DNA from 2 places in the Caldimonas sp. genome. Region 1 is predicted to be linked to the other one. Evidence: riboswitches for the same ligand, from Rfam matches in the RefSeq annotation. Region 1 holds a riboswitch; the other holds the start of a gene.
The links. Region 1 has a riboswitch for cobalamin ahead of ACK42S_RS10590 (TonB-dependent receptor domain-containing protein). Riboswitches for the same ligand answer to the same signal wherever they lie in the genome.
Positions count from the first base shown of each region.

Region 2: it holds a riboswitch for cobalamin, as region 1 does, so the genes downstream of both, ACK42S_RS05380 (DUF2796 domain-containing protein) here and ACK42S_RS10590 (TonB-dependent receptor domain-containing protein) in region 1, are expected to answer to the same signal.

Region 1 is NZ_JBKBVU010000093.1:131-10,445, reverse strand. It holds gene ACK42S_RS10600 (ABC transporter ATP-binding protein) at 1-492, opposite strand, end outside; gene ACK42S_RS10595 (FecCD family ABC transporter permease) at 489-1,493, opposite strand; gene ACK42S_RS10590 (TonB-dependent receptor domain-containing protein) at 1,514-3,355, opposite strand; cobalamin riboswitch at 3,417-3,664, opposite strand; gene yedA (drug/metabolite exporter YedA) at 3,683-4,588, opposite strand; gene ACK42S_RS10580 (Lrp/AsnC family transcriptional regulator) at 4,705-5,196, shown strand; gene rraA (ribonuclease E activity regulator RraA) at 5,193-5,690, shown strand; gene serB (phosphoserine phosphatase SerB) at 5,731-6,432, opposite strand; gene mfd (transcription-repair coupling factor) at 6,469-9,912, opposite strand; partial or broken gene ACK42S_RS10560 (2-C-methyl-D-erythritol 4-phosphate cytidylyltransferase) at 10,014-10,315, shown strand, end outside.
Region 2 is NZ_JBKBVU010000032.1:873-19,439, forward strand. It holds partial or broken gene ACK42S_RS05315 (DEAD/DEAH box helicase) at 1-615, opposite strand, end outside; gene ACK42S_RS05320 (MFS transporter) at 762-1,922, opposite strand; gene ettA (energy-dependent translational throttle protein EttA) at 2,099-3,766, shown strand; gene ACK42S_RS05330 (ATP-binding protein) at 4,075-6,549, shown strand; gene ACK42S_RS05335 (DUF1415 domain-containing protein) at 6,549-7,109, shown strand; gene ACK42S_RS05340 (EI24 domain-containing protein) at 7,106-8,005, shown strand; gene ACK42S_RS05345 (competence/damage-inducible protein A) at 8,028-8,849, shown strand; gene glnA (type I glutamate--ammonia ligase) at 9,075-10,493, shown strand; gene ACK42S_RS05355 (hypothetical protein) at 10,692-11,207, shown strand; gene glnL (nitrogen regulation protein NR(II)) at 11,225-12,340, shown strand; gene ntrC (nitrogen regulation protein NR(I)) at 12,399-13,907, shown strand; gene ACK42S_RS05370 (exodeoxyribonuclease III) at 13,926-14,690, opposite strand; gene ACK42S_RS05375 (hypothetical protein) at 15,060-15,398, shown strand; cobalamin riboswitch at 15,396-15,654, shown strand; gene ACK42S_RS05380 (DUF2796 domain-containing protein) at 15,724-16,263, shown strand; gene ACK42S_RS05385 (hypothetical protein) at 16,271-16,732, shown strand; gene ACK42S_RS05390 (DUF2149 domain-containing protein) at 16,729-17,055, shown strand; gene cobN (cobaltochelatase subunit CobN) at 17,052-18,567, shown strand, end outside.

The DNA of each region.
Region 1 (10,315 bases):
CAACACCAGCGGCGTGGCCTGGGCCAGTGCGGCGGCAATGGCCACGCGCTGGCGTTCGCCGCCTGAGAGGCTGCGCACGTCCTGCCCGGCCAGGTGGGCCACGTCCAGGGCGGCGAGCTGTTCGCGGGCGATGCGTTCGTCGTCGGGGGCCAGCCAGCCGAAACGGCCGGCGTAGGGCTGGCGGGCGGCCAGCACCACGTCGAGCGCCGTGAGCGCAAACACGTCCTGGTGGTGTTGCGGGCACCAGGCGCGCAGCCGGGCCAGGGCCCGGGTGGGGATGTGAGGCAGGGGTTGACCGTCGATGTAGACCTCGCCGCTGGCCGGGTCGAGCAGGCCGGCCAGGGTGCGCAGCAGGGTGGTCTTGCCGCAGCCGTTGGGGCCCAGGAAGGCCCAGCGTTCGCCGCGCTGCACACGCAGGCTCAGACCTTTCACGAGGGTACGCTGGCCGGCGCGCACCGTGAGCTGGTGGCTGGCCAGCAGATCGGCGCTCATCCCGCCCTCCCATTGCGCAGCAGCAGCCACAGGAAGCTGGGCACGCCGATGAAGGCGGTGAGCACGCCCACGGGCAGTTGCATGGGGGCCAGCACGGTGCGAGCCAGGGTGTCGGCCAGCACCAGGAAGGCGCCGCCGGCCAGGGCGCAGGCGGGCAGCAGCACGCGCTGGTCATTGCCCACGAGCAGGCGCAGCGCGTGTGGCACCACCAGGCCCACGAAGCCGATGCTGCCCGCCACGGTGATGGCCAGGCCGGCGGCCACCGAGGCCAGCAGCACCACGCACAGGCGCAAGCGCCGCACGTTCACGCCCAGCGCATAGGCCGGGCCGTCGCCCAGCAGCATGAGGTTGAGGTCGCGCGCCAGCACGAGGGCCAGGGCCAGCAGCACGGCAGCGCCGGCCAGCGGCAGGCCCCAGCGGTCGGCGCCGTTGAGGTCGCCCAGCAGCCAGAAGATCATGCCGCGCAGCTGTGCCTCGGGCGCGATCGACAGGATGAAGGCCACGATGGCGCCAAAACCCGCGCCCACGATCACGCCCACCAGCAGCAGCTGCACGCTGGCGCGCGTGCTGTCGGCCTGGCGGCGGAAAGCCCGCGCGCCCAACAGGAAGACCAGCGCCGTGGCCACCAGCGCACCGATGGCCGCGCCCAGGTTGACCCAGGCCCAGGTGGCCCCCGCCCACAGCGCCAGCAGCGCGCCCACCGAGGCCCCGCTGGAGATGCCCAGCACATACGGGTCGGCCAGCGGGTTGCGCAGCAGGGTTTGCAGCAGCGCGCCGGCCAGCGCCAGCAGGGCGCCGCAGGCCAGGGCCGACAGCGCGCGCGGCAGGCGCAGATTCAGCACGATGTCCGCCCCGATGCCCTCGAGCCGGCCGGCCACGGCCGCCAGCACCTCGGCTGCGTCCAGCCGCTGGCTGCCCAGCCCCAGAGCGAGCATCAAGGCGAGGGCCACCCCGCCCAGCAGCACGGCATAGAACAGGGGCAGCGAGCGGACGAAGCGCATGGGCCTTCAGGCGCAGTGGCTCAGCGCGGCGACCAGCGCAGGCCGACGAACACCATGCGTCCGCCGGTGGCGTAGGTACGGGCCACCGCGTAGTCCTTGTCGCCCAGGTTGTCCACGCGGGCCAGCACGGTCCAGTCCTGCGCCAGGGTGCGGCTGGCATGCAGGCTCACGAGCCCGTAGCCGCCCAGGCGCACGGTGTTGGCCGCGTTGTCGAAGCGCTCACCGACCAGCTTCAGGTCGGCGCCCACGGTCCAGTCGCCGAGCGTGGCATCGGCGCCCAGTTGCGCATGGCGGCGGGCGCGGCGGGCCAGGAGGCGGTCGGTGTCGGCATTGAGCGGTTTCTGGAAGTCGACCGAGCCCCACAGGTTGACGGCGCCCAGGCGGTGCGCGCCCGAGAGGGTCACGCCTTTCAGGATCGCCTTGCCGGCGTTTTCGTAGCAGCCGAAGCTGCTGGCGCAGGGGCCGGGGGCACCGAAGTTGATGAGGTCCGTCACCTCGTTGCGGAAGACCACCACGCCGAACTGGCTGTTGCCCTGCGCGTAGCGCAGGCCGGCTTCCAGGTTGCGCGAGGACTCCGGCTTCAGGTCGGCCACGCCGTACTGGCTGAAGCGCTGGTAGAGCGTGGGGGCGCGGAAGGCCGTGCCCGCTGCAACGGTGGCCCGCCAGCCGGGTGCGAATGCGTAAGCATAGGAGGCGGCCCCTGTGGTCTTGCCTCCAAACTCGCTGTCGTCGTCGTGGCGGGCATTGAGCTGCACCGTGTGGCCGCGATCGCTCCAGCCGTAACCCAAGGCCAGCGCGTTTTGCGAGCGCGAGGCGTCCAGGGCCGGTGGGCCGGAGTTCTCCAGGCTGTCTTTGCGGCGCTCCAAAGCCGCGGTCAGGCGATGTGCGCCGATGCGGTATTCGTGATGCCACAGATAGCTGTCGACCTTGGTGTCGGTGAGATACGGCGAGGGGCGGGTGCGGTAACGGTCGCGCCCTTGGTTGGCGCTCAAGCGCATTCGATAGGCTGGCGACCACTGCGCCGACCATGTCAAGCCCAGGGTTTGAACGTCATACAAGGCACGGTCGTCGGCCGTGCTGGCAAAGCCGTCGTATTGGGAGTCGAGGTCGTTGACCAGCGCCGAGGCTTCCAGGCGATGCCCTTGGGCCACGGCCCAGCCCAGGCGGGCAGAGGCGGAGGTGCGTTCGTAGCCGTCGCGGTCGGCGAAGCCCACGCCCGGGCGGGTGTCGAAACCCTTGCTGTCTTCATGCCCTACGCTCAGGGCATAGTCGAGGGCACCGCTCTTGCCGTGCACGCCGATGTCGGCCTTGCGCGTACGGTGACTGCCCAAGCCTAGGCCAATGCTCGGCGTGGCAGGACCCTCGCCCTTGCGCGTGAAGATCTGCACCACGCCGGAGATGGCGTCCGATCCGTAAACGGCGGCGGCCGGTCCGCGCAGAATTTCGATGCGCTCGATCTGTTCCACCGGCAAGGCGTTCCAGCTGGCGCCCCCCGTGGACTGAGAATCGACGCGCACGCCGTCGATGAACACGGCCGTGAAGCGGTTGTCGCCGCCGCGCAAGAACAAGCTGGTATTGGCCGCCGGCCCGCCATTGCGCGAGAACTCCACGCCCGGCGTGCGCGAGAGCAGGTCCGCCACCGTGGTGGCGCCGCTGCGTTCGATGGTGTCTCGCTCGATCACGGACATGTCTGCGAGCACCTCGTCGAGCCTTTGCTCGACGCGCGTGGCCGTGACGATGACGGTGTCCAGTGTAGGGGCCTGCGCCAGCAGCGTTTGGGCAGCGGCAGCCAGCGGCGCAAGTGCGCAAGAAGGCGCAAGAATCCATCGCGCGCTGCGACGGAGGGGTCGGGCAAGAGACATGGTTGAAACGGCAATGATCGTTCCAGCCCACTTCCCCGCAGGCCAGAACCCATCGAGCGCGCGCACGCGCTCCCCTGTTGGCCGGTATCCGGGCTGACAGATCCACACCGATCACCTTCCCAGCCGCGACCCGAAGGACTCGGCCAGTGGTTGAGGATCGGCGCTGAGCGCACCCGAAGGCGTGCCCGTCTGCTTACCGTTGCGGGGGCAGCGCAGGTTGGCGTGCCGGCGGGGCCGACGGCGCTTCCTGCTTCCCGTTTAACTGCCCGGCGGGACCGCCGGGCGAGCACCAACATGGGGAATTGTAGTACGACGGATGCTGCGTCTTCATCGACGCCGCGCTGCCGTGCCGCGCAGCATCAGCACCACGCCGCCGAGCACGATGCCGGCGGCCAGCCACTCGGGGCCGGTGATGTGCTCGCCGGCCACCGTCACGCCCAGCACCATCGCGATCACCGGGTTGACGAAGGTGTAGCTCGATGCCAGCGCGGCGCTCGTGTTCGCCAGCAAGTACATGTAGGCGTTGAAGGCGATCAGCGAGCCGAACACCACCAGGTAGAACCACGCGCCCACCGCCAGCGGCTCGGGCGGCCAGGCGGGCGACTCGCCGGCGGCCCAGGCCAGCGCCATCAGCACCAGCCCGCCGCAGATCATCTCGCTGGCGAAACCCATCGCGCCCGGGGCCATCGGCAGGCTGCGCTGGCTGAGCACGCTGCCCAGCGACCAGGTGAGGCAGGCGATCGCAATCGCCGCCAGCCCCGCGGGGGAGGCCTGGAAGCCGGCGCCCTGGGTGAGCATCAGCACGCCGGCCAGGCCCACGGCGATGCCGGCCATCTCCAGGCGAGCGGGCACGACACGCCACAGCAGGTTGAGGGCCGCGATCATCAGTGGCACCACCGCGATGAAGGCCACCACCAGGCCCGAGCCCACGGTCTGCTCGGCATAGGCCGTGCCGCCCATGCCACCGCCCAGCATCAGGGTGCCCACCACCAGGGCGTTGCGCCATTGGCGCGCGTTGGGCCAGGCCACGCCGCGCCAGCGCATCCAGGCGGCCAGCACCACGCCGGCAAACAGAAAGCGGGTGCCCATCTGGAAAAAAGGCGGGAAGCTGATCAGCGCATACTTGATGGCCAGGTAGGTGGAGCCCCAGACCAGCCAGGTGGCCGCAAGGCAGAGCATCACCGTCGGGCTGAGCGCGGGGGCGGAGGGCAGCGAAGAGGTGGCGGTGGACATGAGCGTGTTGTCGTCAGGTGTTGAGCCGCTATGCTAGAAAAGCTCGAAGTGCCGATGAAGACGAATTCAACGGAGATGAAGTCGATCTGCCGTGAATCTCAAAGAAGGAAGCCGCCTTGACTTTGAACCTGGAGCTGGACCCTCACGACACCCGTATCCTGGCCGAATTGCAGGCCGATGCCCGCCTGTCGATGGCCGAGCTGGGCCGGCGCGTGCACTTGAGTCAGCCGGCCGTGACCGAGCGCGTGCGTAAGCTGGAATCGGCCGGCGTCATCACCGGCTACCACGCCAGCGTGAACCTCGCCAAGCTGGGCTACGGCATCCGCGCCATCGTGCGGGTGGGGCGGGCCGAATACGCTCGGGTGGTGAAGCTCATCCAGCACACGCCTGAGGTCATCAATGCCTACAACGTGACCGGCGAGGACAGCTGGATCCTGGAAATCGCGGTGATCGACGTCGCCCACCTCGATGCGGTGGTGACGAAATTCTGCTTGCTCACGGAAACTTCCACCTCCATCATCCTCAACGCGGCGCGCGAGCACCAGCCCATGCTGCCGGCCCGGCCCGAGGACGTCAAACCGCCCATCAAGAAGATCGACAACGCATGAACTTCGAGACCTTCTCCACCTGCGATCTGTGCGACGAGCACAAGGCCGACACCGACGGCGCCTTCCGCGTGTTGCCGCCCGTGTTCCACAGCTACGGCGGCAAGGCCCGCTTTGCCGGCCCGGTGCGCACGGTGAAGTGCTATGAGGACAACACCGAGGTGAAAGCCTTGCTGGAAGGACCGGGCCACGGCCAGGTGCTGGTGGTGGACGGCGGCGCCTCGCTGGCCCGCGCGCTGGTGGGCGGCAACATCGCCGCCGCGGCGGCGAAGAACGGCTGGGCCGGTGTGGTGGTGAACGGCTGCGTGCGCGACCTGGCTGAGATTCGCACATGCGACGTCGGTATCCGTGCCCTGGGCCTCAACCCCATGCCTACCGAACGCCGCCACCAGGGCCAGCGCGATGTGCCGGTGCAAGTGCAGGGCGTGTGGGTGCGTCCGGGCGAATGGTTGTTCGCCGACGAAGACGGCATCGTGGTGATGCCGGCACGAGGCTGACATTCAGCCCGCACGGACCAACCGATGCGGGCTTGGCGCTTCAATGCAGCACGTCCAGCAAGCGATCCAGACCGCCAAGGTTGATCGCCACCATCGCCTGCTCGCGCACCTTGGGCTTGGCGTGGTAAGCCACGCTCAGACCGGCGGCGGCCATCATCAGGAGGTCGTTGGCGCCGTCGCCCACGGCGATGGCTTGTGAGGGCGGGCAGCCCAGGCGTTGGCACAGGGCCAGGAGCTGGCGCTTCTTTTCTTCGCCGTCCACGATGTCGCCCACCACTCGACCGGTGAGCCGGCCGTTCTCGATTTCCAGCACGTTCGAATGGGCGTGGTCCAGCCCCAAGCGCTCGCGCACGCGGTCGGCGAAGAAGGTGAAGCCGCCCGACACGAGCAGGGTGCGCAAGCCCGCGGCGCGGCAGGCGGCGATGAGTTCGGCCGCACCCGGGTTCAGGCGCAGGCGCTGGGTGTAGACCTCCATCAGCGCGTCTTCGGGCACCCCTTTGAGCAGCGCCACACGGCGGCGCAGGCTGTCCTTGAAGTCGGTGATCTCGCCGCGCATCGCGGCTTCGGTGATGGCGGCCACTTCGGCCTTCTTGCCCACGGCGTCGGCGATCTCGTCGATGCACTCGATGTTGATCAGCGTGGAATCCATGTCGAAGGCGATGGCCTTGTAGTCAGCCAGGCGCAGCGGCGGGGTGAAGCCGCGGATGACGAGCCCGGGGGCGTATTCGATGAAGGTGGTCATGGCAGGAGAAGGGGAGGGCAGTCTCTTGCGTCGGGCTCAGGCCGGGGTTGCCACCGGCGCGCCCAGCGAGCGCAGCACGTCGCGGATGAACTGGGCGCGATCCTTGGGTTCGGGCAGGGCCTTGTCAATGCGCAGCTTGTCGTTGCCGGCCAGCTTGATGTGGCGGTTCTTCTGCACCAGCTCGATGATGCGCATTGCATCGATGGGCGGGTTGGGGCGGAAGGTGATGCTCATGCCCGTGGGCGCAGCGTCGATCTTGAGCACGCCGTAGGGCTTGGCCAGTACACGCAGGCGGTGCACGTCGAAGAGGGTCTGGCCCTGCGGGGGCAGTTTGCCGAAGCGGTCGGTGATCTCTTCGAGCAGGGTGTCGATCTGGTCGGTCTTCTCGGTGGTGGCCAGGCGCTTGTAGAGGTTCAGGCGCACATGCACGTCGCCGCAGTAGCTCTCGGGCAGCAGCGCAGGGGCGTGCAGGTTGATCTCGGTGGTGACGTTCAGCGGCGAGAGCAGGTCGGGCTCGCGGCCGGCCTTCAGGTCGCGCACGGCCTGCGCCAGCATGTCGTTGTAGAGCTGGAAGCCCACTTCCTGCATGTTGCCGCTCTGGCTGTCGCCCAGCACCTCGCCGGCGCCCCGGATCTCCAGGTCGTGCATGGCGAGATAGAAGCCCGAGCCCAGCTCCTCCATGCTCTGGATGGCTTCCAGCCGTTGCGCAGCCTGCTTGGTCAGGCCTTCGACATCGGGCACCAACAGGTAAGCATAGGCCTGGTGGTGCGAGCGGCCGACACGGCCGCGCAACTGGTGCAACTGGGCCAGGCCGAATTTGTCGGCACGGCTGATGACGATGGTGTTGGCCGTGGGCACGTCGATGCCGGTCTCGATGATGGTCGAGCACAGCAGCACGTTGTAGCGCTGGGCCACGAAGTCGCGCATCACGCGCTCCAGCTCGCGCTCGTGCATTTGGCCGTGGGCCACGGCGATGCGGGCCTCGGGCAGCAGCTCGGCCAGTTTCTCGCGGCGGTTCTGAATGGTCTCGACCTCGTTGTGCAGGAAGTAGACCTGCCCGCCGCGCTTGAGCTCGCGCAACACGGCCTCTCGGATCACGCCACTGCTTTCGTTGCGCACGAAGGTCTTGATGGCCAGGCGCCGCTGCGGCGCGGTGGCAATCACCGACAGGTCGCGCAGGCCCTCCAGCGCCATGCCCAGCGTGCGCGGGATGGGCGTGGCGGTGAGCGTGAGCACGTCCACCTCCGCGCGCAGGGCTTTGATGGCCTCCTTGTGGCGCACGCCGAAGCGGTGCTCCTCGTCGATGATGAGCAGGCCCAGGCGGGCGAATTTCACGTCGGGCGAGAGCAGCTTGTGGGTGCCCACGACGATGTCCACCGTGCCGTCGGCCAGTCCGTCGAGGGCCTGGCGCACTTCCTTGCCGGTGCGAAAGCGCGAAAGTTCGGCGATTTTGACCGGCCACTGCGCAAAGCGGTCACAAAGCGTCTGGTAGTGCTGCTCGGCCAGCAGGGTGGTGGGCGCCAACAGCGCCACCTGCTTGCCACCCGTCACCGCCACGAAGGCCGCGCGCAGGGCCACCTCGGTCTTGCCGAAGCCCACGTCGCCGCACACCAGGCGGTCCATGGGGCGCGGGCTCACCATGTCTTGGATCACGGCGTGGATGGCGGCGTTCTGGTCGGGGGTTTCCTCAAAGCCGAAGCTGGCGGCGAAGGCCTCGTAATCGTGCGGCGAAAAGCGGAAGGCATGGCCTTCGCGCGCGGCGCGGCGGGCGTACAGGTTCAGCAGCTCGGCCGCCGTGTCGCGCACCTGCTCGGCCGCTTTGCGCTTGGCTTTCTCCCACTGGCCCGAGCCCAGGCGGTGCAGCGGCGCCTCGTCGGAGCTCACACCGGTGTAGCGGCTGATGAGGTGGAGCTGCGACACCGGCACGTAGAGCGTGGCCTTGTCGGCATACTCCAGGTGCAGGAATTCGCTCGGACCATCGCCCAAGTCGATGTTCAGCAAGCCCTGATACCGGCCGATGCCATGGTTGGCATGCACCACCGGGTCGCCCACTTTCAGCTCCGACAGGTCCTTGATCAGTGCATCGACGTTGCTGACCTGCTCCTGCTTGCGCCGGCGGCGTGCCGTGGGCGCCACCGCGAAGAGCTCGGTCTCGGTGACGAACTGGATGGCCGGGGCGGGCTCGGGGCGCGCCCAGTGAAAGCCACCGGCCAGCGGGGCCACGGTGATCGCGAAGTGGGCCTCACCGGCCTCGAAGGCGGCCAGCGAATCGATCGTGGGCGGCTCGATCCTGTTGTCGCGCAGCAGCTCCAGCAGGCTTTCGCGGCGGCCGGGCGATTCGGCCACGATCAGCACGCGGTGCGGCGTGGTGCCCACATGCACCTGTAGCCGCTTCAGCGGCTCGGGGGCGCCGCGTTCGGCCGAGAGGTCGGGCAGGGGGCGGGCCCAGTCCACCGGCTCGTGGCCGCGCAGCGCGAGCTGGGCATGGGCATTGGCCAGGCTGAAGAAGTCCTCGGGGCGCAGGAAGAGGTCTTCGGGCGGCAGCAGCGGGCGTTCGGGGTCGTGCTGCAAAAAGCGATGGCGCTCGCGGGTGTCGCTCCAGAAGCGCTTCAGGGCTTCGTCGATCTCGCCATGCAGGGCCAGGACGGCGGCCTCGCCCAGGTATTGGAAGATTGTGGACGTCTCGTCGAAGAACAACGGCAGGTAGTACTCGATGCCGGCGGTGGCGATGCCGTTGCCGATGTCCTTGTAGACCCGCGCCTTGCTCGGGTCGCCCTCGATGCGCTCGCGCCAACGGGCGCGGAACTTCGCGCGGGCCTCCTCGTCCATCGGGAACTCGCGCCCGGGCAGCAGGCGTACCTCGGGCACAGGGTAGAGGCTGCGCTGGCTGTCGGGGTCGAAGGTGCGGATGGAATCGACCTCGTCGCCGAAGAGGTCCACGCGGTAGGGCACCGGCGAGCCCATGGGAAAGAGGTCGATCAGCCCGCCGCGCACGGCATATTCGCCCGGCGAGACCACCTGGCTGACATGGGTGTAGCCGGCCAGGGTCAGCTGGGCCTTCAGCGAGGCTTCGTCGAGCTTTTCCTTCTGCTTGAAGTGGAAGGTATAGGCCGCCAGGAACGACGGCGGCGCCAGGCGCACCAAGGCCGTGGAGGCCGGCAGCAGCACCACGTCCACGTCCTTGCGCAGCACGCGCCATAGCGTGGCCAGGCGCTCGGAGATGAGGTCCTGGTGAGGCGAGAAGGTGTCGTAGGGCAGGGTCTCCCAGTCGGGGAACACCGCACAGCGCAAGGCCGGGTCGAAGAAGGCGATCTCGTCGTGCAGCCGCTGGGCATCGGCGGGTTCGGCGGTGATGACGGCCGTCAGGCGTCCGGCCTGAGTCTGTTCACGGGCGAAACGCGCGAGCAGCAAGGCATCGGCCGAACCCGGCGGCCGGGGCAGGGTGTAGCGCTTGCCGGGGGACAGGGACGGGATCTGCATGAGAGGCGGCCTGGCAAAAGCAAATCGCCCCGAAAGGGCGCTCCCCCGGGGCGAACGGATGCCCGGATTATAGAATCCGCTTCCCCATAGCCCGGCCTTTCATGCAGATCTCCTTCGAGGCTCCCCGCTGCTATGCGCTGGTTCCCTGCGCAGGGATAGGTGCCCGCGCCGGGGCCGCCGGCCCCAAGCAATATGAGCTCGTGGCCGGGCGCAGCGTGGTGGCGCACACGCTGGCGGCCCTGGCCGCCGTACCGAGGCTGGCCGGCACCCTGGTGGTGTTGGCCCCCGACGACACGCAGTTCGAGCAGGCGGCTCCAGGTTATCCGGGCTGGGTGGCCCGCGTGGGCGGGCCCAGCCGGGCGGCGTCGGTGGCAGCCGGCCTGGTCGCGCTGCGCATGAAGGG
Region 2 (18,567 bases), on a different contig from region 1:
GTTGAGCAGGCGGTCGGCCAGGGCCTTGATCTCGTCGGAGAAGGTGGCCGAGAACAGCAGGCTCTGCTTGTGCTGGGGCACGATGGCCAGCACCTTCTTGATGTCGTGGATGAAGCCCATGTCGAGCATGCGGTCGGCTTCGTCGAGCACGAAGTACTCGATTCGGCTGAGATCGAGCGTGCCCTGCTGGTGGTGGTCGAGCAGTCGGCCGGGGGTGGCCACCAGGATGTCCACGCCGCGCCGGAGCGCGTCGATCTGCGGTTGCATACCCACGCCACCGAACATCACCATGCTTTTGAGCGGCAGGTACTTGCCATAGGTGCGCACGCTTTCCTCCACCTGGGCCGCCAGTTCGCGGGTGGGCGTGAGGATGAGCGCGCGGATGGCCACGCGGCCCTGGCCGTCGCGCGGCGCGGGGCGTTGCGAGAGCTTGTGCAGCAGCGGCAGCGTGAAGCCGGCGGTCTTGCCGGTGCCGGTCTGGGCGCCGGCGAGCAGGTCGCCGCCGCTGATGACGGCGGGGATGGCCTGCTGCTGGATGGGGGTGGGGGTGTCATAACCCTGCTCGCGCACGGCGCGCAGGAGGGGCTCGGCCAGGCCGAGGTCGTCGAATCGCATTTGGAAATGTGCCCCCGCAAGGGAGCCGGGATCGGCCTGTTACCGCTCACAAGGAGGGCACCAGTCGGGAAGGCAGACGGGAAGATAGGGTCGGAAGCGACTGCAACGCCTGGACTGGTATCGACGTTGCAGTGCAGCATTGTACCCTAGGACTTGCTGGCCACACCCAACGGCGGCGGCGCGGTGCGGCCGAAGGCCAGCGTCAGCAGGCCCGCAGCCGCCAACGGCACGCCGATCCACGAGAGCCGGTCGAAGCCAAGGGAGGCGCTGGCGGCCCCGCCGATGGCTGCGCCCAGGGCGGTGCCGAGGTAGAGCATCGAGGTGTTGAGTGACAGCAGGATGGGCGCCTGCGCCGGGGCGGCCTCGGCCAGGCGCGACTGCTGTGGAGTCATCATCCCGAAGCCGGCCACCCCCCAGATCACGAACGTGGCCAGCAGCGCCGGGTAGTGGCCCTGGGTGAAGGGCACGAGCAGCATCATCGTGCCCAGGACGCTGAGCTGCACGATCAGCGTGCGACGCGGGCTGAAGCGGTCGTTGGCCCAGCCGCCGATCAGCGTGCCGGCCACGCCGGCCAGGCCGAAGACCATCAGCGTGGCCGACAGCCGTTCGCCCGACATCGGATACAGCGCCTGCAGCACCGGGCCAATGTAGGAGAACACGCAAAAGATCGCGATGAAGTAGAGCAGCGTGAGCAACAGCGGCCACAGCACCCGGCCCTGGCACAGCAGTTCGGGCAGGCCGCGGAAGCTGGCGCCCGGTGCGTCGATGTCGCGAGGCACCCAGCGCGTGACGAGCAGCAGCATCACCCCCGAGAGGACCGCCACGGCCGCCACCGGCACCTGCCAGCCCCACTGCAGCCCCAGCCAGGCCCCCAGCGGGATGCCCACCACATAGCTCATGCTGATGCCGAGGAACACCACCGACAGCGCCCGCCCGCGCCGTGCCGGCTCGACGCTGGCCACGGCGATGCCCGCGGCGATCGGCGTGAAGACGGCCCCCAGTCCCATCAGCACACGCCCGACCAGCAAGGTGGGCAGCCCGGGAGCCAGCGCGCACACCCCATTGCCCAGCGTGAACAGCGCCAGCGCGAGCTGCATGGCCCGTTTGCGCCGCCAGTGCCCGGTGGCCACCAGCAGCACCGGGGCGAGCACCGCCGTGGCCATCGCATAGGCCGTCACGGCCTGGCCCGCGGCCGGCACACCCACGGACAGCGAGGCCGCCACCGGCTCCAGGATGCCGGCAATCACGAAGGCCCCCGTCCCGATGATGAGGTTGATGAAGGAAAACAGCAGGAGCAGGCGGGGCATGGACGGACGGCGAATCGGCAAAACCTGCACCCTATCAGCAAGCGGCATCTCGCGCTGGCGGCACGGGCTCTTGCGCATCGTGGAAACGCCCCGGCCGGGTTGCGGCGACAATAGCGGCGTTGCGCGGCCTTTCCGCGCTTTGCTTTTTTGTCGCATCCACAGCCTCAGGACAGACCATGGCCCAATACGTCTTTACGATGAACCGCGTCGGAAAAATCGTGCCTCCGAAGCGGCAGATCCTGAAGGACATCTCGCTGTCCTTTTTCCCCGGCGCCAAGATCGGCGTGCTCGGCCTGAACGGCTCGGGCAAGTCCACGCTGCTGAAGATCATGGCCGGCCTGGACAAGGACATCGAGGGCGAAGCCGTGCCGATGCCGGGCATCAAGATCGGCTACCTGCCCCAAGAACCTCAGCTCGACCCCAAGCAGACGGTGCGCCAGGCAGTGGAGGAGGGCATCGGCGGCGTGCTGGCGGCCAAGAAGCGCCTGGAGGAGGTCTATGCCGCCTATGCCGAGCCGGACGCCGACTTCGACAAACTGGCCGCCGAGCAGGCCGAACTCGAGGCGATCATTGCCGCTTCGGGCTCTGAGAACACCGACTTGCAGCTTGAGCTGGCGGCCGATGCGCTGCGCCTGCCGCCCTGGGACGCCTTGATCGGCACCCTCTCAGGCGGCGAGAAGCGCCGCGTGGCGCTGTGCCGGCTGCTGCTGAGCCAGCCCGACATGCTGCTGCTGGACGAACCCACCAACCACCTCGACGCCGAATCGGTGGAGTGGCTGGAGCAGTTCCTGCAGCGCTTCCCCGGCACCGTGGTGGCCATCACCCACGACCGCTACTTCCTCGACAACGCGGCCGAGTGGATCCTCGAACTCGACCGCGGCATGGGCATCCCCTACAAGGGCAACTACTCCGAGTGGCTCGACCAGAAGGAACGCCGCCTGGAGATCGAGCAGAAGCAGGAGGACGCCCGCATCAAGGCGATGAAGGAGGAGCTCAAGTGGGTGCGCTCCAATGCAAAGGGCCGGCAGGCCAAGAGCAAGGCGCGCCTGGCCCGCTTCGAGGAGCTGAGCGACGTCGAATACCAGAAGCGCAACGAGACCAACGAGATCTTCATTCCGGTGGCCGAGCGCCTGGGCAATGACGTGATCGAGTTCAGGAACGTCACCAAGAGCTTCGGCGAGCGCGTGCTGATCGACAACCTGAGCTTCAAGGTGCCGCCCGGGGCCATCGTGGGCATCATCGGCCCGAACGGCGCGGGCAAGTCCACGCTGTTCCGCATGATCCAGGGCACCGAGACGCCCGACTCCGGCGAGGTGTTGATCGGCCAGACCGTCAAGATGGCCTTCGTGGACCAAAGCCGCGAGAACCTTGACGGTGACAAGACCGTCTGGGAGGACGTCTCCGGCGGGTTGGACAACATCGTGGTGGGCAAGTTCGTGATGCCCTCACGCGCCTATCTCGGCCGCTTCAACTTCAAGGGCAACGACCAGCAGAAGCTGGTGAAGAACCTCTCGGGCGGCGAACGCGGCCGGCTGCACTTGGCCAAGACCCTGGCCAAGGGCGGCAACGTGCTGCTGCTGGACGAGCCCAGCAACGACCTCGACGTCGAAACCCTGCGCGCGCTGGAGGAGGCCTTGCTGGAGTTTGCCGGCTCGGCCCTGGTGATCAGCCACGACCGCTGGTTCCTGGACCGCATCTGCACCCACATCCTGGCCGCCGAAGGCGATTCCCAGTGGTACTTTTTCACCGGCAACTACCAGGAATACGAGGAAGACAAGAAGAAGCGCCTGGGCGAGGAGGGGGCCCGCCCGCACCGCCTGCGCTACAAGCCCATCACGCGCTGAAGGCCACCGGCCGAGCCTGCATCAGTCCGCCGAAAGGCGGGCTTTTGCTTTGTCCACAATGAGGAGCACGCGGGCGATGCGGGTGGTGCACAGGAGATGGAAGGCATGCGGGCCGGCCGTGATGGAAGGGCGGGGAAGGGCTGCCCCGCAGTCTACGCCGCGCGATTTCCGCACGCAGGCAGGGCCCAGACCCTCGAAAGGGTGTCGCACAACGCAGACGCGGGGCGCCCCCGTGGGCCAGACGGTGCTACAAGCATGGCTGAGCATGAGCATTTCCGGTGCGGGTGAGGGCCCGCACGTCCCGAGCCGTGACAGATCCTCGCGAGCCGTCTGAGCACCTGCCTTCGCCGCCCGGGGCGGTGGCGGGCCTGTCGCCGGACCTGCTGGTGGCGGGCCTGCAGCGCAGCCGCTGCCTGGCCCTGGTGGCCGATGCGAAGAGCCAGGTGGTGTGGTTCAACGATGCCTGGGCGTCGTCCCCGGCCATCGAGCTTCTGCGTGGGCGGCCCTGGCATGAGTGGCTCACCTCCCACGGGCAGGCCGCGCCTTCGCCCCGGGTGCAGGCCGCTGTGGCCGCGCGTGAGGCGTTCTCCGCCGAGATCGAACTGCGTCTGCCCGACGGACGGGCTTGGTGGCGGCGCGTCGAAGCCACTCCTTTGGACGATGGCGGCCGCTTCCTCGGCTACCTGGCCATCGCCACCGACATCACCGCCTTGAAGCAGGCCGAGGACAGCCAGCGAGCGACGGCCGCGCGTTACCGCCGCGTGATGGAGAGCACTCACGATGGGATCTGGGAGCGCGACTTGCGCACCAACCAGAGCTGGTATTCGCCGCGTTACAAAGAGATCATGGGCTTTGCCGATCACGAGCTGCCCAACGACCGCAACGTGATGAACGCGCGCATCCATCCCGACGACTTGGAGGCCTTCACCGTGCCCTACGAACGCGCCTTGCGCGAAGGCGGGCAATGGCACTACCGGGTGCGGGTGCTGCACCGCGACGGGAGCTGGCGCTGGCTGCGCTGCCGGGCCCGGGCCTGGCCCGACGAGACCGGCCAGCCCGCGATCCTGGCCGGGGCGGTGACGGACGTGACCGATGAGATGGAGGCCGTGGAGGCCTTGCGCCGGCACCACAGCCAGCTCGAGGAACTGGTGCGGGAGCGCACCGCCAGGCTGGAGGCCGCGCGCGCCGAAGCTGAACGCGCCAACCGGGCTAAATCGCTCTTCCTGGCCAACATGAGCCACGAGATCCGCACCCCGCTCAATGGGGTGCTGGGGATGACCGAGCTGGCCTTGCGGGCCGCCACCACCGCCACCCAGCGGCGCTATCTGGAACTGGCCCAGTCCTCGGGGGCGAGTCTGCGGGCCATCATCGACGACATCCTCGATTTCGCCAAGGCCGAGGCCGGCAAGCTCAGTCTCGACGAGGTGGAGTTCGATCCGGGTGAGCTGATGGCCGTGACGGTGCGCTCGGTGCTGCCCCAGGCGTACGACAAAGGCCTGGCGCTGCATTTCGACAGCCGCGGGGCGGCCCTGCGCGTGCTCGGCGACCCGGTACGGGTGCGCCAGATCGCCACCAACCTGCTGTCCAATGCCCTGAAGTTCACGGTGGCCGGGCAGGTGCGGTTCGTGGTCAGTGTGGAAGGCTCGCCCGGGGGCCTGTGCCATGTGCGTCTGGAGGTCTCGGACACCGGCATCGGCATGGACGAGGCCACGCTCGAGCGCGTGTTCCATCCCTTCGAGCAGGCCGATCCCTCGGTGTCGCGCACGGTGGGGGGCACAGGGCTGGGGCTGTCCATCGTGCGCAGCCTGTGCGAGCTGATGGGCGGGAGCGTGCAGGCACGCAGCGAGCCGGGGGTGGGCTCGAGCTTCGAGGTGCTGCTGCCCCTGCGAGCTGCCCCGGCCGATGCCGCCGAGCCGGATGACGAGCCCGCGGTGGCCGGGGCCTGGGCCTGGGTGGTCGGCGCCGCGCCGGGCGACCCGCTGGGCGAACGCCTGGCGCGGCTGGGCTGGCAGGTCCAGTCGCTGGCCGGCCTGGACCAGGCCCTGGCGCATGCCGCCGGGGCCCCGCCGCCGGGGCTGGTGGTCGTGGTGCACGATGCGCGCCAAGCCGTTTCCGAGGCGGCCCTGGTGGCTTTGCGCGAGCGCCTGAGCGCCGGCTGCGACATCGTCGTGCTGGTGTCGCCCCATGGCAGCGAGGAGACCGGGGCGCTGGAGCCCGAGCGTGGGCAGGCGCTGGGGTTGAAGGTCTACATCGCCCCGCTCAGCCCGGCCGACCTGCGCCAGCTCACGCTCAGCCACCAGGCACCGGCCGCCGCCGTGCCAGCCCAACCCCCCGCGACCGCGACGGCCTTGCCGCTGGCGCGTTGGCAGGGCGCACGCTTCCTCGTGGTCGAAGACAATCCAGTGAACCAGGTGCTGGCCCAGGAGATGCTGCGGCTGCTCGGCTTTCAGGTGGAGGTGGTTGCCGGCGGGCAGGAGGCCCTGGATCACTGCGAGCGCCATCCCCCTGATGCCGTGTTGATGGACGTCCAGATGCCCGGGCTGGACGGTCTGGAGACCACGCGCCGCCTGCGCCGCGCCCAGGCCCAAGGCAGGCTGCCGCCGTTTCCGATCATCGCCGCCACGGCCCACGCCAGCGAGTCGGACCGGCGGTCCTGTCTGCTGGCCGGCATGGACGGGTATATTGCCAAGCCGCTGGACCTGCGCGTGATGCGCTCGGAGATCCGGCGCGTGCTGCTCCATGCCTGCGGCGACGACAGCGACACCCCAGAAACCCGCTACTGATGACCGATCGAACCACTGCCGAGCACGTGATCGCCCGCACCCGCCTGTGGCTGGAGCGGGCTGTGATCGGCCTGAATCTGTGCCCCTTTGCCAAGGCGGTGCACGCCCGTGGCCAGATCCGCTGGGTGGTGAGCCCTGCCACCACGACCGAGGCCCTGCTGGACGCGCTGCGCACCGAGCTGCGCTGGCTGGCGCAGGCCGATCCCTCGGCAACGGACACGACCTTGCTGATCCACCCCCATGTGCTGGCCGACTTCCTCGACTTCAACGACTTCCTCGACGACGCCGAGGCGGCTGTGGCCGAGCTGGGCCTGGAAGGCGTGCTGCAGGTGGCCAGCTTCCACCCCGGCTACCAGTTCGCCGGCACCGACGCCGACGACATCGCCAATGCCACCAACCGCTCGCCCTATCCCACCTTGCACCTGTTGCGCGAGGCCAGCATCGAGCGGGCGGTGGCCGCGTTTCCCGAGCCTGAAACCATCTACGAAGCCAACATCGCGACGCTGCGACGGCTGGGCCCGCACGGCTGGGCCCGGCTGATGGACGACAAACCCTCATGACCCTGCTCCTGGACGCCTTCTGGCGCGCCCTGGCCTACTGCCTGCATCCGCGCGTCATCCTGCTGTCGCTCGCGCCGCTGCTGCTCACCGCCGGTCTGTGCTTTGCGCTGGGCTGGTTCTACTGGGAAGCCGCCGTGGCGGCGGTGGACGCGTGGCTGCGCGGCTGGGCCCTGGTGAACTCGTTCACGCTGTGGCTGGAATCGATGGGGGCCACCGGCCTGCGCGCGGTGATGGCGCCGTTGATCGTGGTGGCGCTGGCCGTGCCGGTGATCGTCGTGGTGTCGCTGATGGCCGTCTCGGTCCTCATGACGCCGGCCTTGGTGCGCCTGGTGGGGGCCCGGCGCTTCCCGCAACTGGCCCGGCGCCAGGGTGAATCCTTCTGGCGCTCGCTGCTGTGGATGCTGGGACACACCCTGGTGGCGCTGGCCGCCTTGGTTGTCAGCCTGCCGCTGTGGCTCATCCCGCCGCTGGCCTTGGTGCTGCCGCCGCTGATCTGGGGCTGGCTCACCTACCGTGTGATGGCCTTCGATGCCCTGGCCGAACATGCCGAGCGTGCCGAGCGCCACGCCTTGCTGCGCGAGCACCGCTGGCCTTTGCTGGGCATGGGCCTGCTGTGCGGCTACCTCGGGGCTGCCCCGGCCCTGCTGTGGGCCCTGGGTGCGGTGGCCTTCATCCTGGCCCCGCTGCTCGTGGTGGTGTCGGTTTGGCTCTACACGCTGGTGTTCGCCTTCTCCTCGCTGTGGTTCACCCACTATGCCCTGGCAGCGCTGGAGCGTTGGCGCAGTCAGCGCGAGGACCAGGTCCTGCCCGCCGAAAGCATCGTTGCCCCGGGGCCCGAGACCGTGCGTGCCGCGGGCCTGCTCGAACCGCCCCCGGGCCCGGGCACGCCCGGTTGATCCCCCTCACCGATCCGCACGGATGACCATGGACTTCGGACTTCTCATCGTCGGCGACGAGATCCTTTCGGGCAAACGCCAGGACAAGCACCTGCCGCGGCTGCTGGAGCTGCTGTCGCAGCGCGGGCTGGCCCTGCGCTGGGCGCGCTATGTCGGCGACGACCCCCGCCGCCTCGAGGCGGCGCTGAAAGACGCCTTCGCCAGCGGGGACGTGGTCTTCAGTTGCGGCGGCATTGGCGCCACGCCGGACGACCACACCCGCCAGTGCGCCGCCCGTGCGCTGGGCGTGCCGCTGGCCCTGCACCCCAAGGCCCGTGAGCTGATCATCGAGCGCATGCGCGACGTCGCACGCGAGCAGGGCCAGCCCTTCGAGCCCGACCGCCCCGACAACGTGCACCGGCTCAACATGGGCGTCTTCCCTGAGGGGGCGACGATCATCCCGAACCCCTACAACAAGATCCCCGGCTTCTCGGTGGGGCATGTCCACTTCCTGCCGGGCTTTCCGGTCATGGCCTGGCCGATGATGGAGTGGGTGCTGGACCACCAGTACCGGCATCTCTTCCACGCCCGCCCGCAGACGGAGCGCTCGGTCATCGTCTACGGCAGCATGGAAGCCAGCCTCACCCCGCTGATGGAGTCCATCGAGTCCCGCCATCCGCAGGTGCGGGTGTTCAGCCTGCCCAGCGTCGACCACCCCGAGCATGGCCGGCACATCGAACTGGGGGTCATGGGGCCGCCCGAGGCGGCGGCCCAGGCCTACGCCGACCTGCTGTCGGGCCTGCAGGCGCTGGCCGTGCGGCTCGGCCCCGAATTGGTGCGACACTCCTCGCCGCCGAGCCCTTGAATGGTGCGGTAACGTGCACTATGGTGGTGCTTCAGGCGTCGTGGCGGCCACTTGGCACCTGCGGTGGTGCCGCGCACCGTTCGGGCCATGTCCGGGGTGACCCGTCGGCGTGCCGGCGATGCACCGGAATGCATCAGCGTTGGCATGCTTTCTGCTAAATTGCCCCCGCGCGGGCCGGCCCTCGGCCTACCCACCCCCCTCACACACATCCCCTAGGAGCATTTGATGGCCAACAAGACGGTCGCCGACGTGATGAAGATGGTGAAGGAGAACGAAGTCAAGTTCGTCGACTTTCGTTTCACCGACACCCGTGGCAAGGAACAGCACGTCACCGTGCCCATCTCGGCCTTCGACGAAGACAAGTTCACGTCGGGTCACGCCTTCGACGGTTCGTCGATCGCCGGCTGGAAGGGCATCGAGGCCTCGGACATGCTGCTGATGCCCGACCCGAACACCGCGAACATCGACCCGTTCTATGAGGAGCCCACGCTCTTTCTGACCTGCGACGTGATCGAGCCGGGCGACGGCAAGCCCTACGAGCGCGATCCCCGCTCGCTGGCCAAGCGCGCCGAGGCCTACCTGAAGTCCTCGGGCATCGGTGATGCCGCCTACTTCGGCCCCGAGCCCGAGTTCTTCGTCTTCGACAGCATCCGCTGGAACGTGGACATGTCCGGCTGCTTCGTGAAGATCGAATCTGAGGAAGCCGCCTGGAACACCGGCAAGGAATACGAGCACGGCAACACCGGCTACCGTCCCACCGTCAAGGGCGGCTACTTCCCGGTGCCCCCGGTCGATTCAGGCCAGGACCTGCGCTCGGAGATGTGCCTGATCCTCGAGCAAATGGGCATTCCGGTCGAAGTGCACCACCACGAGGTGGCCAACGCCGGCCAGATGGAGATCGGCACCAAGTTCAGCACCCTGGTGCAGCGCGCCGACTGGCTGCAGCTCCAGAAGTACGTGATCCAGAACGTGGCCCATGCCTACGGCAAGACGGCCACCTTCATGCCCAAGCCGATCGTGGGCGACAACGGCTCGGGCATGCACGTGCACCAGTCCGTGTGGAAGGACGGCAAGAACCTGTTCGCCGGTGACGGCTACGCCGGCCTGTCGGACTTTGCGCTGTACTACATCGGCGGCATCATCAAGCACGCCCGTGCCCTGAACGCGATCACCAACCCGACCACCAACAGCTACAAGCGCCTGGTGCCGGGCTTCGAAGCCCCGGTGAAGCTGGCCTACTCCAGCCGCAACCGCTCGGCCTCCATCCGCATCCCCTATGTGGCCAACCCGAAGGGCCGCCGCATCGAAGCGCGCTTCCCCGACCCGATGGCCAACCCCTACCTGTGCTTTGCCGCGCTGCTGATGGCCGGCCTGGACGGCGTCGAGAACAAGATCCATCCGGGTGAGGCTGCCACCAAGGACCTGTACCACCTGCCGCCCGAGGAAGACGCGAAGATCCCGACCGTCTGCCACAGCCTCGACCAGGCGCTGGAGTACCTGGACCAGGACCGCGCCTTCCTGACCAAGGGCGGCGTGTTCACCGATGCCTTCATCGACGCCTACATCGAACTGAAGATGCAGGAAGTGACCCGCTTCCGCATGACCACCCACCCGGTGGAGTTCGACATGTACTACAGCCTGTGAGGCAGCCGGCGGCCCCGCAAGGGGCTCTCGCAAGCGACGAAGGGTGGCATATGCCACCCTTTGTCGCTTTCCGGAGGATCCATCGCTGGACCGTGGTGCGGCTCATGCCCGATACTGCAGGTCTCGACGGCTGACACGAGCCGTGAACCCTTGCGCCGAGCCGGGGTCTACTCAGCCTTGCCTGCCCAGACTGCATCCATGCCACGAGCCGACTTCTGCCGCCCCCTGGTGATCGCCGCCTGCATCCTGGCCGGTGTGCCGGCCTGGGCGCAGACGGTCTACCGTTGCCCGGGCAACCATTTCACCAATGCCCTGACGCCCAAGGAGGCCGAGGCCAAGGGCTGTCGTGTGGTTGAGGGCGGGAATGTGACCATCGTCGAATCGCGCCGGCCGGCCCCGGCGGCCCGGCCGTCCGGCGCCGGCTCGGCCTCTGCCGCCGCGCCGACAGGCCCTCGGATCGACCCGAACGAGCAGCGCGCCCGCGACAGCGATGCCCGGCGCATCCTCGAGGCCGAGCTGCGCCGCGAGGAGGAGGCCCTGGCCGCTTTGCGCAAGGAATACAACAACGGCGAACCCGAGCGCCGCGGCGACGAGCGCAACTACCAGAAGTATCTGGACCGCGTGGCCAACCTGCAGGCCGACATCGCCCGCAAGGAGGCCGACATCGCCTCCATCCGCCGCGAGTTGGGCCGCCTGCCGGCCACGACGCCCTGACGGCGGTGCCCCTGGCGGTGTCTTCGCCCTGCGCTCCTTTGCCCGACGGCGTCGACGGCGCGCCGGTGCCGCCGGCCGACTTCGCCGCTTTCGACCAGTTGGCCACCATGGTGGCCCTGGTGCGCACCGATGGCAGTTGCCGCTTCGCCAATGCGGCCTTCGAGACCGTGCTGGGCCTTTCGCGGCGCAGCATGCTGCGCGGCTCGCTGTTCGAATGGTTCGCTGAGCCCGAGGCCGTGCGCGACACCGTCGTGGCGGTGGCGCGCAACGAGTTCTCGATCAGCCGCTTCGAGACGCAACTGCGTCGTCCACCGGGGACCGCGCAGACCGAATGGCTGCCGGTGCATGTGATCGTGACCCAGACCGACCAGCCCGAGCAGGTCCTGGTGGAGCTGGTCGAGATCGAGCAGCAGACCCGCCAGGACCGCGAGGAGCGTGCGCTGGACCAGGCCCAGGCCACCAAGGAGCTGATCCGCAACCTCGCCCACGAGATCAAGAATCCGCTGGGTGGCATCCGTGGGGCGGCCCAGTTGCTGCAGATGGAGGTGGAATCCAGGGGGCTGGCCGAATACACCCAGGTCATCATCCACGAGGCCGACCGCCTGCAGGCCCTGGTGGACCGGCTGCTGGCCCCCCACCGCAAGCCCCATGTCGTCGGCGATGTGAATGTGCATGAGGTCTGTGAGCGGGTGCGTTCGCTGATCCTGGCGGAATTCCCGCGCGGCCTGACGGTCCGGCGCGACTACGACATCTCGATCCCGGAATTCCGGGGCGACCGTGAACAGCTCATCCAGGCCGTGCTCAACATCGCCCACAATGCCGCCCAGGCCCTGGCCCCGCGCATTGCCGCCGGCGACGCCTGCATCACCCTGCGCACCCGCATCGCCCGCCAGGTGACGCTGGGCAAGCAGCGCTATCGTCTGGCACTGGAATTGCATATCCAGGACAACGGCCCGGGCGTGCCCGAGTCGATCCGCGATCGCATCTTCTTCCCGCTGGTGTCGGGACGCGAAGGCGGGTCGGGCTTGGGGTTGACGCTGGCGCAGACCTTCGTGCAGCAGCACCATGGCACGATCGAATGCGAAAGCGAGCCCGGAAACACGAATTTCAAGATCCTGATCCCCTTGCCCTGAGCGATCCGGGTGGGGCTCAGGCCGAAAGTCCACAGGCGAGGACGACAGGCGGCAGCCCATGAAACCCATCTGGATCGTTGACGACGACCAATCCATCCGCTTCGTGCTGGAAAAGGCCCTGGCCCGCGAGGCCCTGCCGGTGCGCAGCTTCACCAACGCCCGCGACGTGCTCGCGGCGCTGGACGAGGACGAGCCCCAGGTGCTGGTGTCGGACATCCGCATGCCCGGCGGCTCGGGCATCGACCTGCTGGCCCAGGTCAAGGAGCGCCATCCGGGGCTGCCCGTCATCATCATGACGGCCTTCTCCGACCTGGACAGTGCCGTTTCGGCCTTCCAGGGCGGCGCTTTCGAATACCTGCCCAAGCCCTTTGACCTGCCCAAGGCGGTGGAGCTGATCCGCCGCGCAGTCGACGAGAGCCTGCGCGAGGAAGTGCGTGACGAGCGCCTGACGCAGATGCCCGAGATGCTGGGCCAGGCGCCGGCGATGCAGGACGTTTTTCGTGCCATCGGCCGCCTGAGCCAGAGCAACGTCACGGTGCTGATCACCGGCGAGAGCGGCTCGGGCAAGGAACTCGTCGCGCGCGCGCTGCACAAGCACAGCCCGCGCGCCAGCGGCCCCTTCGTCGCCATCAACACCGCGGCCATTCCCAAGGACCTGCTCGAGAGCGAGCTCTTCGGCCACGAGCGCGGCGCCTTCACCGGCGCGCAGACGACACGGCGCGGCCGCTTCGAGCAGGCCGACGGCGGCACGCTTTTCCTCGACGAGATCGGCGACATGCCTTTCGAGCTGCAGACGCGCCTGCTGCGCGTGCTCAGCGACGGGCAGTTCTACCGGGTGGGTGGCCACAACCCGCTGCGCAGCAATGTGCGTGTGATCGCCGCCACACACCAGAACCTGGAGGAGCGCGTCCGGCAGGGGGTGTTCCGCGAGGACCTCTTCCATCGCCTCAACGTCATCCGCCTGCGACTGCCGCCGCTGCGCGAGCGGCGCGAGGACATCCCCACGCTGGCGCGCTACTTCCTGCAAAAGAGCGCCAAGGAACTGGGCGTGGAAGCCAAGCGCATCTCCGATTCGGCGCTGGAGCGGCTGATGGCCTTTGACTTTCCCGGCAACGTGCGTCAGCTCGAGAACGTCTGCCACTGGCTGACTGTGATGGCGCCGGCCCAAGTCATCGAGGACAAGGACCTGCCGCCCGAACTGCTGGGTGAGGCCACGCTCTCGCCCAAGCCGCCGGTGTCGGTGCTGCCTGCGCAGCCGAGCGCGGCGGCGACGGCCGTGGCGCCCTCCGCCGGCCAGGCCGAGCCTGCGGCGCAGCCGGCAGACTGCGCCGGCGGGCCGGTGCAGGCCGCCGGTGACTGGCTGCGGGATCTGGAGCGCGAGGCGCGGGAGCTGCTCGCCTCCGGGCAGCCCGACGTGTGGGACACCCTGACCCGCCGCTTCGAGGCCCGGCTCATCCACACGGCACTGGCGCTCACCCGCGGTCGTCGCATCGAAGCCGCGCAGAAACTGGGCATCGGGCGCAACACCATCACCCGCAAAATCCAGGAGCTGGGGCTCGACGATTGAGGCTGGCGCCCGGCCTCCTCAGGCGATCACGGCCACCACCGGCGCATGGTCGCTGGGGCGCTCGTTCTTGCGCGGGGCCTTGTCGATGGTGCAGGCCGTCACCGAGGGTTTCAACGCCTCGCTCACCAGGATGTGGTCGATGCGCAGCCCCTGGTTCTTGCGGAAGGCCAGGTTGCGGTAGTCCCACCAGGACCAGCTCTTGGGCGGCTGCTCGAAAAGCCGGAAGGCATCGTACAGGCCCAGCGCCAGCAGTTGACGAAACTGCTCGCGTTCCTCGGGCGTGCAGTGGATCTGCCCGGCCCAGGCGATGGGGTCGTACACATCGCGGTCTTCGGGGGCGATGTTGTAGTCGCCCATCAGCACCAGCTTCGGGTGGCGGGCCAGTTCTTCACGCACCCAGTCGCGCAGCGAGCGCATCCACTGCATCTTGTATTCGAACTTGTCGGTGCCCGGCGCCTGACCGTTCGGGAAATAGGCCCCGATGACGCGCAGATCGCCCACCGTGCCGGCGATCACGCGGGCCTGCTCGTCGGCAAAACCCGGGATGTTGCGCACCACGTCCTCGGCGGGCGTCTTGCTCAGCAGCGCCACGCCGTTGTAGGTCTTCTGGCCGAACCACTGCGCCGCATAGCCGGCCTGCGCAAACTGCGCGTGCGGGAACTTGTCGTCGGTGAGCTTGGTTTCCTGCAGCACCACCACCTCGGGCTGGTGCTGGCCCAGCCAGTCCAGCACCTGGGGCAGGCGCACGGCCAGGGAGTTGACGTTCCAGGTGGCGAGTTGCATCGGGGCACCGAGTGAGGGACGCGGGACGCCGAGTGTAGACGCTGCGCACCGGGCCGATGATCGAGCCCATGAGATCGTCCACGAAGGCGGTCTTGCCGCAGGCCAGTAGCACCGGCTCGCGGTGAGGGTCGAAAAAGCAGCCTGGCTACCAGACGGGCGCAAACCCGCCTTTGGCTGGCCAAAACGATCGAGGGCCTGTGGCCCCGGATCGCCCCACGATGACCGGCGTGGCGGCCCTGCAAGCGGCAGGGCGATGACTTGACCGCAGTATAAACACAAATGAGAATCGTTTGCAAATAAATCGTCGATCCCACGATGGCAAACGGACGCCCCGGCAGCTTCGGGGCTGGATGAACGGGAGAGTCAGCCATGGTCGAAGTGGGAACGTTGGCACAGGAGCATCGCGCCTTGGTTGCCCTGTATGGGCAGGTGCAAGCGCGTTGCAGCGCGCAATTGCGGGAGCAGGCCTGGCGGATCGATCACCTGGAGGCTGAGGTGATGCGCCTGCGCGCGGCGGTGATCGTGCAGCAAACGGCGCTGGCGATGGCGCGCGAAGACCGTCGTGTGCTGGAGGCCGCGCTGCCGGGCTTGCCGCGGCGCATGGAACTGAGCCGTCGCATCGAAGCGCTGGTCGAGCGCGTGCAGGTCTTGTTGCGCGAACGCTCGCACGGGCCCTGGGTGGTCGTCGATCGACCTGGCCCGGGCTGATAGGATGTGAAGGTTGGTGCTCGCAGTGCGGTTCACGCGCTGCAGTTCAACGGGAAGCTGGGGGACGCCGGCCTGCGCGGGCCGTGTCTAACCAGCGCTGCCCCCGCAACGGTAAGTGGACGGAGGATGCGTCTTCGCAGGACGCGCTCCCGCTTTCATCTTGCAGGCCACTGGTGATGGGTTGTCGGCATCCCCGGGAAGGCGATGAAGGTCGTTTCCACCAGCCCGGATACCGGCCAACAAGGTGGCCCGGCGTGATTGCCAGGCCGTGAGGCTCGTGCACCGTCGGGGAAGGCGGTGAGAGCGTTTCTCATCGCAAACGGTCATGTTCAAGTCGTTCTCGTGCGCGAGCTTCGTGCCGCGCCTGTGCGCCTGCCTGTGGGTGGGCGCTGGGTCTGTTCTCACGTCCGTGGCCTGGGCTCACGGGAGCCACAGCCACGGCCACGGTGCGGTGCGGCTGGTGGTGGAGGGCAGCACCCTCACCGCAGTCTTCGACGTGCCGCTGGAGAGCTTGCTGGGCTACGACTACCCGCCCCAGGGGGCAGACCAGGAGCGGGTGTGGAGCGAGCTCAAGACACGGCTGCAGGACCCTTTGAATTTCCTGCAGCCTGCTGCCGATGCCCGGTGCCAGGTGGTCGGCCACGAGGCCACCCCCGATCCGGCGGCGGCCGATCCGAACGCTGACATCCCCAACATCGTCTACCGTGCCGAGTTCCGCTGCGACCGGCCCGAAGCGCTCAACGCGGTGTCCTTCACCGCGTTTCGCGACCACCCCGGCCTGAAACAGTTGCGCGTGCAGCTTGCCTCGCCCAAGGGCCGCAAGACCGTCACGGTGCGCCCACGCTTCCCGGCGCTGACGTTTTGAGGCGACCATGCTCGAACTGGGTTTCCTGCAGATCGTGCAGTGGCTGCTGACGCCGGTCCTCGTGCTGCTGGCCTGCGCGTTTGCCTATGCCTTGTGGATGGCGGGCGTTGTCGCGGTCGAGGCCTGGCAACGACGTTCGCCGGGTTTCTCGTTGCTGCGCGGGGCCGACACCCTGACGCTGGACGAACTGGAGCTTCAGGCCCTGGCCCGCATGGAGCCGCTGCGCCTGCTCAGCCGCGTCACTCCCATGCTGGGGCTGATCGCCACGATGATCCCGCTGGGCCCGGCCTTGCAGGGCGTGGCCAGCGGCCAGGGGCACGCGGCGCTGTCGGTGTTCAGCGGTGCCTTCGCCGGCGTGGTGCTGGCCCTCACGGCCGCCTGCCTGGGCCTGGTGCTGTACTCGGTGCGCAGGCGCTGGCTGCTGGCCGAGCTGCTGGCGGTGAAGCGGGCGCGGGGAGCGTCGGCATGAGCCTGCGCTTTCTCAAGGTCTTCGACGAGGACGACGACGACCCGATGCTCTCGGCCATCAACCTCGTGGATGTCTTCCTGGTGCTGGTGGTGGGTTTGCTGATCGCCGTGAGCATGGCACGCCAGGGCGGGGCTGTGGCGGTGGGCGACGGGGCCCCGGAGATCGTGGTGCGCGAGCAGGGCCGGGAGGTGCGCTACCGCGGCAGCGGCTCGGTCGGCGAAGGCGAGGGCGTGCGCGCCGGTGTGGCCTACCGGCTGCGCGATGGCAGCATCGTCTATGTGCCCGAAGCCGCGTCTGCCCCGAGCGCGGAGCCGCCCCAATGAGTGGATGGCGGGCCTGGCTGCCCGTGGTGGCGCTGCTGATGCTGGCCTCAGGCGGCGGATTCGGCGGTGTGGCACAGGCGCGCACCCTGCTGTGGGTCACGGTGGATGTGACGCCGGCGTCCCGCACCGCGCAGGTCGAGCGTGTCGCGGCCGAACGGGGCTGGCAGGTGCAGCATCTGGACCATCCCTTGCAGGATCCACCCGCGGGCCAGGCCGCGCAGCGTCAGGCGATGGCCGAGGGGCTGGCGCGTGCGGACCTGGTGTGGATCGACGCCCCGCACCCCACGGTGGTGACGCGGCTGCAGCGCCAGTTCGGCGAGCTGTTCGAGGCCCATGCACGCCAGCGACCGGGCAGCCTGGTGTGGATCGTCCCGGCGGATGCGTCGGCGGGCACGCCGGCGGCCGACGACGTGGCCGCACGCATGGCGGCTTATCTGCGTGCCGGGGGGGCGGCAAACCTGCGCCATGCCCTGCGGCTGGGCGAGACCTGGCTGACATCGGGCCGCTCGGGCGCAGCAGTGGCAGCCATGGACTGGCCCGCGCCGCAGACTTGGCCGTTGCGCGCGCTTTACCACCCGCAGGCCCCGGGCTTCTTGGCCGACGTCCAGGACTGGCAGCGCTGGCGGGCCGGGCGTGCGAATCGGCCGACCGTGGCTGTGCTGGTACACCGCCACCATTTCATCGACGGGGAAACGGCCTGGCTCGACCGGTGGTTGCAGCTGTTCGAGGCCCAGGGGCTCGACGCCTATGCCGTCTTCGGGCAGCAGCTCGATGCCAACGGGCTGCGTGAGCTGCTCGGTGCTGCGCCACCGCGGGTGCTGGTGCTGCATCAGATCAGTTCGCAGTCGGCGGCCTTGCAGGCCTTGTTCCAGGCATGGGGCACGCCGGTGCTGGCCACTCAGCCCTACCGCCATGGCGATACGGCCACCTGGGAGCGTGACCCCACGGGTCTGAAGCTGGCCGACGCCCCCTTCTACCTGGTGCAGCCCGAGGCGGCCGGGGCCATCGACCCCGTGGTGGTGACCGCCCATGCCGATGGCGGGCGGCGCACCGAGCTGATCGAGCGCCAGGCCCAGGCCGTGGCGGACAAGGCACGGCGCCTGGTGGCCCTGCGCGATACGCCCGCGGCGCACCGGCAGCTCGTGGCCATGGTCTACAACTACCCGCCCGGTGGCAGCCACTTCGGAGCGTCTTTCCTGAACGTGCCACGCAGCCTGGAGGTGGTGAGCGCCAGCCTGGCCGAGGCCGGCTACCGGGTGCCGCCGACCCGGGAGGCCGAGTGGATCGAGCGCCTGCGTCCGCTCCTGCGTGCCTACTATCCCGATGTGGATCTGATCGCCTTGCTGCGCAACGATCAGGCCGCCGCGCTGCCCCTGAGGGACTATCTCGCCTGGTGGCGCACGCTGCCCGAGCCCGTGCGTGCGCGCATCGCAGCCCGCTGGGGCGAACCGGCGTCCAGCCGCTACGTCGTGCACTGGCAGGGCGAGGCGGTGTTCGTGATTCCTCGCCTGC